2 linked regions of the Salinivibrio kushneri genome follow. Each later gene encodes a partner of the first gene's protein in a complex. Links are inferred from orthologs where the notes say so. Each region holds a gene or a part of one and is shown in the gene's direction. Other genes may lie near its edges.

What was found. Proteins that work in one complex are often made in the same cells at the same time.
Region 2: the proteins of pabB (region 1) and N8M53_RS01095 are in contact, whole or in part, in a solved structure (PDB 8RP0), measured with the Escherichia coli proteins. The link is inferred for Salinivibrio kushneri from one-to-one orthologs.

Annotation. Positions count from the first base shown.
Region 1 is NZ_CP114588.1:1,532,717-1,538,661, forward strand. The notes cover bases 1,598-4,452. They hold pabB (aminodeoxychorismate synthase component 1), read left to right. Parts: upstream 1,598-2,246; coding sequence 2,247-3,659; downstream 3,660-4,452. Other genes in these bases: N8M53_RS07195 (fumarate hydratase), read right to left, coding at 1,598-2,008; N8M53_RS07205 (NUDIX hydrolase), read left to right, coding at 3,662-4,411. Outside these bases: N8M53_RS07190 (ABC transporter ATP-binding protein), read left to right, coding at 1-330; more of N8M53_RS07195, read right to left, coding at 491-1,597; N8M53_RS07210 (serine/threonine transporter), read left to right, coding at 4,684-5,945. UniProt on the Escherichia coli protein: Part of a heterodimeric complex that catalyzes the two-step biosynthesis of 4-amino-4-deoxychorismate (ADC), a precursor of p-aminobenzoate (PABA) and tetrahydrofolate.
Region 2 is NZ_CP114588.1:223,518-229,387, forward strand. What follows is about bases 1,812-4,591. They hold N8M53_RS01095 (anthranilate synthase component II), read left to right. Parts: upstream 1,812-2,803; coding sequence 2,804-3,379; downstream 3,380-4,591. Other genes in these bases: N8M53_RS01090 (ExeM/NucH family extracellular endonuclease), read left to right, coding at 1,812-2,709; N8M53_RS01100 (aspartate aminotransferase family protein), read left to right, coding at 3,749-4,591. In the rest of the region: trpS (tryptophan--tRNA ligase), read left to right, coding at 1-166; more of N8M53_RS01090, read left to right, coding at 367-1,811; more of N8M53_RS01100, read left to right, coding at 4,592-4,966; astA (arginine N-succinyltransferase), read left to right, coding at 4,996-5,870. UniProt on the Escherichia coli protein: Part of a heterodimeric complex that catalyzes the two-step biosynthesis of 4-amino-4-deoxychorismate (ADC), a precursor of p-aminobenzoate (PABA) and tetrahydrofolate.

The DNA of each region.
Region 1 (5,945 bases):
CAGCGTCAACGTATTGCCATTGCGCGTGCGTTGATTTTGAACCCTGCGTTTATTTTGTTGGATGAGCCAACCTCGGCACTGGACCGCTCCGTACAGCTGACCGTCATCGACTTGCTGAAAGATATTCAGAAGCGTCATAACATCGGTTATCTTTTTATCAGCCACGATTTGAGTGTGGTTCGCGCCCTCTCCGATCGGGTGATGGTGATGCAAAAAGGGAAAGTGATGGAAGCCGGTACGCCAGAAGAGATCTTCCACCACCCGCAAAACGAGTACACGCGTAACCTGATTGCTGCCTCGTTCGACCTTGCGGAAGAGGAAGTGGCCTAGCCCACGCTGTAACGTCTTTACGCGTTACTCCATCTAATAGACAAAAAATGCGCCAATTTGGCGCATTTTTTTATGGTTTCTATCCACTTAAACGCTGCTCGACGTAACGCCTTGTTGTTCACGCAAGCTGGCGTTAAGCCGAACAGGCCAAATTAACGGATTAGTCATCCATTTCGGCTATCTTTACCTTCCAGGTGTCAGGGCCAATCTGATGCGCATTTTGTCCTTGTGCGTCGACGGCCACCGTGACTGGCATGTCTTCGACGTCAAACTCGTAGATGGCTTCCATCCCCAAGTCTTCAAACGCCACTACGCGTGCCTGCTTGATCGCTTTCGAGACCAAATAGGCCGCGCCGCCAACCGCCATTAAGTACACGGCTTTGTGGTTTTTAATTGACTCGACTGCCGCAGGGCCACGCTCGGCTTTACCTATCATGCCCATCAAGCCGGTTTCGGCGAGCATCATGTCAGTGAACTTATCCATGCGGGTCGATGTCGTGGGGCCTGCTGGGCCAACCACTTCATCACCCACCGCATCAACGGGGCCAACGTAATAGATAAAGCGACCATTAAAATCAACGCCCTCAGGAAGGCCTTCGCCATTGCGTAGCATTTCTTGCAGACGCTTGTGTGCAGCATCGCGTCCGGTCAGGATTTTGCCTGATAACAGCACGGTTTCACCGGTTTGCCAGCTTTGCACGTCTTCTTTGGTCACCGTATCCAGGTTGACACGACGTACATTCTCGCCGACTTCCCAAGTAACTTGCGGCCACTCTTCCAATTTGGGTGGTGCCAACTCGGCAGGCCCGGTACCATCAAGTGTAAAGTGAACATGACGTGTGGCCGCGCAGTTCGGAATTAAGCACACAGGTTTAGACGCAGCATGGGTCGGAGCCGTTTTCACTTTTACATCCACCACCGTGGTTAAACCGCCCAGCCCTTGGGCACCGATGCCCAGCTTATTGACACGATTGAAAATATCGAGGCGCAGCGCTTCCTCGGCATTGCTTGGACCACGATCGATAAGCTCTTGAATGTCAATGTGCTCCATCAGTGACTCTTTGGCCAACACCGCGGCTTTTTCTGCCGTGCCGCCAATGCCGATACCCAGCATACCCGGTGGACACCAACCCGCGCCCATTGCAGGCAAGGTTTTCTCTACCCACTCGGCGACATCGTCCGATGGGTTAAGCATCACCATTTTGGTTTTGTTTTCAGAGCCACCGCCCTTCGCGGCAATTTGAATGTCCACGGTGTCGCCTGGCACCATATCAATGTGCACCACCGCTGGGCTGTTATCACGGGTGTTTTGACGTTTGCCTGCCGGATCAGCCACGACAGAGGCACGCAATGGGTTGTCAGGGTTGGTGTACGCACGTCGCACCCCTTCATCCACCATTTGCTGCACCGTCATATCGTGTCGGTCCCACTGCACCGCCATCCCTACTTTGACAAAACAGGTCACAATGCCCGTGTCCTGGCAAATTGGGCGTTTGCCCTCGGCCGACATTCGCGAGTTAATCAAAATTTGCGCGATGGCATCTTTTGCCGCTTGGCTCTGCTCCTTGTTGTAGGCTTTTTCAAGGGCTTGAACAAAATCAAGAGGGTGGTAGTAAGAGATATATTGCAGGGCATCTGCAACGCTTTCGATCACGTCTTGCTGTTTAATAGTGGTCATCATTGCCTCTGGTGTCATTTGCAGGACCCAAAGCGGGTATCCAGTGTTGGGGAGGCCTTCCCCTCGTTATTATCGTTTGGCTAGGCAGTTGTACTGCTCTGTGATGATAGAAGCGGATGGTTGACAGTCAACTCGCCTCGTCTTTTATTGTTGCTCGTGCCGGAAAAGGCCTAGCTATGATACGCTTAGCGCTATCTGGGCGCCACACGGCGTCTTAACCGTGATCACAAAAAGAAGAATGCAACCACAAAACGCCATGAAGCTCACCACCACACCCATCGACTACGCGCCGGATCTTGCATTAACTTTGTTTGATAAGATTGCCCACCAGCCTTGGGCGATGCTGCTTCACTCAGCGACGCGAACACACCCGGATAGTCGCTTCGATATTCTGGTTGCCGACCCTGTGGCAACTGTGACGGCGCGTAACAACCAAGTAACCACGCGTTATCCCGATGGACACAGCACCACTGACTCTCGCGATCCTTTTCACTGGGTCGCACAATTACAAGCACAGCTGTTACCGGCGGTTTCTGAAATCGCTCCCTGGCCATTTGCCGGCGGTGCTCTCGGGTATTTTGGCTATGATTTAGGGCGCTGTGTTGAGACATTGCCGACGCTCGCCAAAGACGAGCTCTCGGTGCCGGATATGGCGGTCGGCCTCTATGATTGGGCGGTAATGATTGATCATCATCAGCATCAAGCGGTGGTGATTGCACCAGACAGCGACCAGCGCTGGCAATGGCTCAGCCGTCAAAAAGCACCCGCCTCCAAAGTGCCCTTCGCCCTGACAGAGCGCTGGCACGCCAACATGACCGAGACGCAATACCAACAAAAATTTGCTCAAGTACAGGCCTATTTACATGCCGGTGATTGCTACCAAATCAACTTAGCTCAACGCTTTTCCGCCTCCTATCAAGGTGACGAGTGGCAAGCGTATCGCAAATTAGCAACCCGTAATGGTGCGCCCTTCTCTGGCTTTATTCGCTTAGCGGACAGTGCCATCTTATCGGTCTCGCCCGAGCGCTTTCTCTCTCTGCACAACCAACAGATTGAAACCAAGCCCATTAAGGGCACGCGTCCTCGCTATACCGACCCTCAGCAAGACGCAGAGAGCGCTGAAGCACTGAAATCGGCGGAAAAAGATCGCGCTGAAAACTTGATGATCGTCGACTTGCTCAGGAACGATATTGGCCGAGTTGCCTCGCCAGGTTCGGTTTCTGTGCCTAAACTCTTTGATATAGAGAGCTTTCCTGCCGTCCATCATATGGTGAGCACGGTCACAGGCAGACTCCCTGAAGAAAAAACAGGCCTCGATCTGCTCCGCGCGGCTTTTCCCGGTGGCTCAATTACTGGAGCCCCCAAAGTACGTGCAATGGAGATTATTGAAGAGCTGGAGCCACACCGCCGCCATATTTATTGCGGCAGTTTTGCCTACCTCAGCCGCTGTGGCCGGATGGATTCGAGTATTACCATTCGCACTCTGGTCGGCCACCAAGGTCAACTGCACGTATGGGCCGGTGGCGGTTTGGTCGCTGATAGCAAGGCAGATGCCGAGTATCAAGAAACGCTCGACAAAGTCAGCCACATCCTCCCCGTGCTGGCAGACGATGATAACTTGGCTGCCCCTTTAACTGATTTAACGGAGTAACGATGACGCTAATCGCCGAGGAACATGCTTATTTCACGCCTATCCGCTGTACGTTACGCGCTAAAGCAGCTTCTTGGCCTGCGCCCTCGACTCATCCTCAACCCATATGTCACGAGCCAGGCCACCCATTGTCGCCTGCCGATGTGACCCGAGCGTTTTCGTTAACGCCGCTGGCGCGCCACGATAGCCGCATTTTGAATCGCGTTCGCCTCTCACCCAGAATTTTAGGTGGGGCCGATTTTCAACCCGCGGCGGTGCTAATCGGCTTGGTACCGCGCGAAAACGGGATCCAACTAGTATTGACCCAACGCGCGAGTCACCTAAAACATCATCCTGGTCAAGTCAGTTTTCCAGGCGGCAAGCGGGAGCCTTCTGACAGAGATAACACCGCCACCGCGACGCGAGAAATGTGGGAAGAAACCGGGATTCGTGTTGCCCCTGACGCCATTATTGGCCACTTATGCCCGCTCCCTACCGTCACCGGCTACTACATTCATCCGGTACTCGCGTGGGTGGCACCGGATTATCAACCTTATCTTGATGACAATGAAGTCGCCGCCTGCTTTGAAGTGCCGTTAGATACTCTTTGTCGTCCGGGTCATATTCGCGAGCAGTCTTTCTTACTTTATGGCCAGTGGCATCCTGTGTGTGCGTTTTATCACCAAGACAGACTGATTTGGGGCGCCACCGCGCAACTACTCCGTGCACTGATCAGCCAGATCACGTTGTTTTTACCCTCAAATAACCATTAACCAACCACCCACACCCATTAATTAACTGACCAATAACCATACTTATGGAATGGCTTTAGACGCATGTTGATGCATATTTATCCAAAAAATATCCATACAATCATGCCTACTTGTCCGACCAATACAGCTTCCGTTATTGATAGTCATCACATTTTGGTGCAATAGTCTGCGCACTGCTTTTCATATAGCGATCTAGCTCTTGGTTTTCTGTGTGGAAATCGCCAGAATCGCCTTCCCTGATTCCTGTTCCCTACAATGTGAGTAGTATTGTTATGCAAACAACCTCGACGACTGGTACCCGCGCAACCACGCGCCCGCGCTGGACCAAACAAGATACAACCTGGGCGCTTTCCCTTTTTGGCACCGCGGTTGGCGCGGGTATTCTTTTCCTTCCTATCAACGCAGGCATGAGCGGCTTCTGGCCACTTGTGGTCATGACTCTGCTTGTTGGCCCAATGACCTTCTTTGCCCACCGCGGCCTCTCTCGTTTTGTTTTATCTTCTAAAAATGCGGGTAGCGACATTACTGAAGTGGTTGAAGAGCACTTTGGTGTTGGCGCGGGCAAACTGATCACCTTGCTGTATTTCTTCGCTATTTATCCGATTGTGTTGATCTACGGTGTGGGTATCACCAACACCGTCGACTCCTTCTTGGTCAACCAGCTTGGCATGGCATCGCCGCCACGTGCGATTCTCTCATTAGCACTGATTCTCGGCATGATGGCAGTAATGCTACTGGGCGAAAAAATGATGCTGCGCGTGACCCAGTTCTTGGTTTACCCACTGGTTGGGATCTTGGTCTTTATGTCCATCTACCTGATCCCAGAGTGGAACACCGCTGCGTTATCGCAAGTGCCGTCTGCGGGTGACTTTGCCGTTACCCTTTGGATCTCGATTCCGGTACTGGTTTTCGCCTTTAACCACAGCCCTGCGATCTCGTCTTTTTCATTGGCCCAGCGCCGTGATCACGGTGACGACGCGGAATACAAGTCTGGCCAGATCCTGATGCGCTCAGCTGCCATGTTGGTCGGTTTCGTGATGTTGTTCGTATTCTCTTGCGTGCTGTCACTGACGCCAGCAGATCTAGAAGCGGCGAAAGCGGAAAACATCGCAATTCTTTCTTACTTGGCCAACAAACATGAAAGCCCGTTCATTTCCTTCTTAGGTCCACTGGTCGCCTTTGTTGCGATTGTGTCCTCGTTCTTTGGTCACTACTTAGGCGCACGTGAAGGCCTGAACGGAATTGCCACCAAAACCCTGCGCAGCATGGGTAAACCGGTTGATCGCAAAAAAATCGACGTGTTCACCGTGGTATTCATGATCCTGACCATTTGGTTAGTCGCCACCCTAAATCCAAGCATTTTGGGGATGATTGAATCACTTGGCGGCCCAATCATTGCCACCATCCTGTTTATTATGCCAATGTATGCCGTGAAAAACGTGCCAGCAATGCAGAAATATTCAGGTACAATCAGCAACGCCTTTGTTCTGATTATGGGACTGGTAGCAATTTCTGCGATTACGTACAGCATGAT
Region 2 (5,870 bases), 1.3 Mb from region 1 along the record:
GGTGGTCGCTATGCTTGAGCCGTTGCAAGCGCGTTATCACGAGTACCGTGCTGATCGCGCATTGCTTGATAGCGTGATGAAAAAAGGCGCCGAGCACGCTTCAGCACGGGCGCAAGAGACATTGCGCAAAGTCTATGACGCGGTAGGCTTTGTTCCACGCGTGTAGCGGGTCACTAAAAGATGACAAAAGCAGCGGGTGAAAGCTCGCTGCTTTTTTTTTAACATAACTGAACCAGCTTCTCACTTCTAATTACTTCATCAATAATCGCTGATTCCGGTGCGATTCATATCACGTCATATCCTGTACCTATCATGAATAATACACTCGATTTTCGAGTAAACACTCAATTACGTGAAGGAACAGGTATGAAAAAGCCAATGATGTGGTCACCGCTTGCGCTGGTAATGGCGGGGATTGCACTGCCCGCGGCGGCGACAGCGCCACTGACCGAGAGCTACCAATGTGGGGTGACGACCCCGACCCCCATTTATGACATTCAAGGTGATGGCGCGCGGAGCCCGCTCGTCCCTGATGGCAAATACAGTTCTGACAAAACCTATGCCGTAAAAGGCGTGGTGACGGCTGTCACCCAAGGCCTCTACAAAGGGGTCTGGATTCAAGATCCGCAAGGAGATGGCAACCCAGCAACGTCCGACGGGTTGTTTGTCTATTTGCGTGACGCGCAAGACTTAGCGTTGGCGCCCGGCGATACGCTTTGTGCTAGCGGGAAAATTAAAGAGTACTACGGCCATACCCAGCTGGGTGTCACGGACGGACAGGTAGCAAAGGGGGCTTACCAAGGTGATGTGCTACCCACTGCTATCCGTGTGGGGGCAGAGGAGAGCCTTGATCAGGCACTGGAGCGCTATGAAGGCATGAAGGTGACCATGGACGCTGACAGTGAACTAGTGATCACCCGCAACTTTGGTTTTGATTACGATGCATTTCGCAACAACATGGTGTTATCACATCAGGCGCCTTTGTATAAACCGACACAATTGCATCCTGCACTAACACCAGGTGCTGAGGCGCTGGCAGAGAAAAATGCCCAAAACCAGCTTTATATTGAAACCGACCAGAAAGCGAAAGATGGGGAGATCCCGTATTTCCCTGGCCTTGATGCTGAGCAAGGCTATTTGCGGATTGGCGATCGTATCGAGCGCTTAAGTGGTGTGTTGGGTTATAGCTACAACCAGTATCGTTTGGTGGCGACCAATACCATCACCGCTGGGGATATCGTGCATCGCAATGACCGTCAAGCGGCGCCAAAGACGGTACCAGGCACAGATATTAAGGTCGCGAGCTTTAATGTGCTTAACTACTTTACTAGCGCCAGTGCGGTCGGTGGTCCACTCAATGTGACCTGTGACGATCAAGCCGATGCCGATGCGAGCCGCGGCTGTAATCGTGGCGCAAAAACCGCGGCTGAGTTTGAACTGCAACGCTCGAAAATCGTTAACGCATTGACGGCCATGGATGCTGATATCGTTGGCTTGATGGAGATTGAAAACAACGGCTTTGCAGCGGGCAGTGCTATTGATGATCTGGTGACTCAACTCAACGCCCAGTTTGCTGACCCTCGTGATCACTATCAATTTGTTGAACCGAGTGAGGCGGAGAAACATCAAGGCGCTTACTTTGGCTCTGATGCCATCATGGTAGGCATGATTTATCGTCCTGCGACAGTGGCATTAGCAGGCGATGCCCAGGCTATCCCAATGCCCGAGCAGCATATCAGTGGCGAAAGCCCAGACGGAGAAACCAAGGCTCTCGACAAATACCAGCGTGATAGCTTGATCCAACGCTTTATGGTTAATGATCAACCTCTGAGTGTGGTGGTGAATCACTTCAAATCAAAAGGCTCGGGCTGCTATGAAGATTGGGTTGCGGGTGAGTTTGATAGCGAAACGGCTGATCTGCAAGGGCGTTGCAATGAGTTCCGCGTTTCGGCGGCTGTGGCATTGCGTGACCGATTAAACACCGTGGATGGTGATGTATTGATCTTGGGAGACTTGAACGCGTATGCGCAAGAAGATCCTGTTCGAGTGCTGACGGACTATCAGCGTACCGAGGGGCAACGCGACATTCTCACTGCTGCGGGAACGGAAATTCGTGGTGTGCCTATGCATGCGACCGGCCAACCCGTGGAGCACGGATTGGGGTATACCAATTTGGCCACTGACTGGTTAGGGGACAAAGCCTATTCGTATTCGTTCTCTGGTGAGCTAGGTGCATTGGATCATGCTCTTGCGAATGCCAGCTTGGCCAGCAAAGTGGTTGGCGTGGAAGAGTGGCACATTAACTCGGTAGAAAGCACTTTGTTCGAATATAGCCGCAAATACACCGGAGATTTGGTGAAATCGGACAATGCGTTCTCATCCTCTGATCACGATCCTGTCTTGATCTCGCTTGACTACCCAGCACCTGTGGTTCCTGTCTCTGTGACCGTGAACAATCGCAGCATTTTACCCATTGTACCGCAGCTTAACGGACAGAAAAGTCCGGTTCATGCGTGGATGAAATGGCGTTCGGTGCGCGAATTTGATCAACGCTCTCCCTTGGTCCAATCTTTGGATCTCAAGCGTGATGATCGTATCGCGGTGTCGGTGAAAGCCTTGGGGCTGTTCCCAGTTTATTGTGGTAGTGCGCCCGCTGATACGCCGATGACAGTGACATACACTGGCTTTCGCTGTCAGTTAAACCGCTAACCTCGATGTCGCTCGTCCCAGGCTCACGCTAGGATGACGCTCTATAAGCACTGTGTTAGCATCATGCCGGTTTTCAATCGCATGGCCGAGCACAGTGCTTCTTATCATCGACAACTACGACTCTTTTACCTACAACCTGTATCAATACTTCTGTGAATTGGGCGCATCTGTTTGCGTCAAACGCAATGATGCGATTAGCTTGGCGGAGATAGAGGCGATGGCGCCCACCCATATCGTGGTTTCACCAGGCCCTTGTACCCCAGACGAAGCTGGGATCTCGCTGGCGGTGATTGAGCACTTTGCGGGAAAGGTTCCCCTTTTAGGTGTCTGTCTGGGCTATCAAGCCCTTGCGCAAGTATTTGGTGCTAAGGTGGTACGCGCAAAGGCAGTGATGCATGGTAAAACATCGCCCGTCGATCACGCAGGGCAAGGTGTCTTTGCTCATTTGCCCAGCCCGCTTACCGTCACGCGATATCACTCCTTAGTGGTGGATCCACACAGCTTACCCGCCTGTTTGATGGTAACAGCAACCACCATGGAGGCAGATGGGCGTGAAATTATCATGGGGTTAAAGCACCGTGAGCTCGCGGTGGAAGGGGTACAATTTCACCCAGAAAGTATTCTCACCCAAGAGGGACATGCTTTACTGGCCAACTTTCTCCAGCAATAACGTCGACAGGATAAAGGCGCGACAGTGTTAAGCGCCGTTACCTCGGGGCATCCCAGCCGCGCTCTCCATTACACACGCTTGCACCAAATGGCGATCTTTATCACCAATTTTACATTTCGCGATTTTTGACTGCCTTATCAATGGCTGCAACCTTATGCAGCCTAGCTGTTATCTCCCCTCAGTCTTGCCTGTTTGGCATCATAGCCTTGCTTGCTCTGCGCTTCTCTCTGCTCACAGTTTATGCATAACTATCTCGGTAAACTGCATGAGTTCGGTTACCCTGCTGAAAACAAAACATAATCTGCTATTGCTGCGGTTAAAATAATGTAAATACTATGCATCATAGATTAAACACAGAAGGATTGAGTGATGACAATGGAGCACAAAGTAGAACGTAAACTCTTCGACGAAGTCATGGTGCCATGTTACAACCCAATGCCGATGATCCCAGATCATGGTAAAGGGTCGCGTATCTGGGATCAGGAAGGTCGAGAGTATATCGATTTTGCCGGTGGTATCGCGGTGAGCTGTTTAGGTCATTGTCATCCGGTAATGGTGGATGCACTGACCGAACAAGCGCAGAAGCTGTGGCACTTGAGCAATGTGATGACCAACGCCCCGGCGTTGCGCCTCGCAAAACGCCTCACCGAACTGTCCTTCGCCGACCGCGTGTTTTACGCTAACTCAGGCGCCGAGGCGAACGAAGCCGCACTGAAACTGGCGCGTCGCTGGGCAAAAGAAGAGCACGGCGAGCACAAAAGTGAAATCATCGCTTTCACCAAAGGTTTCCACGGTCGCACCTTCTTTACCGTGACGGTAGGGGGACAGCCCGCTTATTCAGACGGCTTTGGCCCTAAACCTGGCGATGTCACCCATCTTCCTTACAACGACATCGCCGCATTGGCCGACCATATCTCAGATCGTACCTGTGCGGTGATGATGGAGCCATTGCAAGGCGAGGGCGGCATCGTGCCACCGGAAGCAGGCTTTTTGCAGGCCGTGCGCGAGTTATGTGACAAACACAACGCCCTGTTGATTTTCGACGAAGTCCAAACCGGCAATGGCCGTACGGGCACCTTTTATGCCTATCAAGAATCAGGGGTTGAACCGGACATTCTGGCGACAGCCAAATCACTGGGTGGCGGGATCCCCATTGGTGCCATGCTTACCACCGAACGTCTCGCAGCACACATGAAACCGGGCGTTCATGGCTCCACCTATGGCGGTAATCCATTGGCGTGTGCGGTCGCAGAAGCCGTGGTCAATGAAGTGACCAAGCCCGAAGTGCTAGAGGGTGTCATTGAGCGCGAGCAATGGTTCCGTGACGGTTTAGAGGCGATTAACGATAAATACGGCATCTTCAGTGAAGTCCGTGGCAAAGGCTTGCTACTCGGTGCGGCACTGAACCAAGACTGGGAAGGCCGTGCACGCGATATTCTGGTTGCCGCGGGTGAAGAAGGCCTGTTGGTATTAGTCGCCGGCCCAAATGTGGTGAGGTTTACTCCGTCATTGGTGATTACCAAAGCCGATATTAAAGAAGGGATGGCACGCCTGGAGCGCGCGATTGCGAAGGTTGTTGCAGGATAAGCGACCTCATACACTCGGAGGGATTTGAGATGTTAGTTATTCGGCCTATCCGTGCATCAGATTTTGATGCACTGATGTTGTGTGCGGAAGCGTCCGGCCACGGGTTTACCTCGTTGCCGGTGGATGCCGATTTGCTCCAAGGGCGAATTGATAATTCGCTAGAAAGTTTTGCCAAAAAGGTGACAGAGCCTGGCCCGGAAGGGTACTTGATGGTCGCTGAAGATGTAGAAACCGGTGAGATTGCCGGGACGACTGGGATTGAAGCGGCTATTGGCCTCGACAATCCATTTTATAGTTACCACCTGACGAAGGTGGTGCACTCGTCGCGCAAACTGAATGTGCATAACATCGTGGAAGTGCTGACGTTTGGCAACAACTACACCGGCACCACAGAGATCTGCACCTTGTTTATGCGCCCTGAGTTTCGTGGCGGCCTAAATGGCAAGCTTTTGTCTAAGTGTCGGTTTTTGATGTTGGCACAATTTCCCGAGCGTTTCGCAGACGTGGTCTTTGCTGAAATGCGTGGTGTGTCTGATGACGAGGGGAACTCGCCGTTTTGGCAATGGTTGAAGGATAACTTCTTTAACATTGACTTCACGTTGGCTGACTACCTCACCGGGATTGGGGCGAAAGGCTTCATCGCTGATCTGATGCCAAAATTACCGATTTACGTGAGCCTGCTCAGTGAGGAAGCGCGAGCGGTGATCGGGCAAGTGCATCCCAATACTCGCCCAGCGTTGCGCTTGTTGGAAAAAGAAGGCTTTTCGTGCCGTGGCTATGTCGACATCTTTGATGCCGGCCCCACGGTGGAATGCTTACGTCACAATATTGAATCCGTGCGTCATTCTTTCAACGCCTCGGCAAGCGTAAGAGAGCACAGCAGCGCGCAGGACTATTTGATATC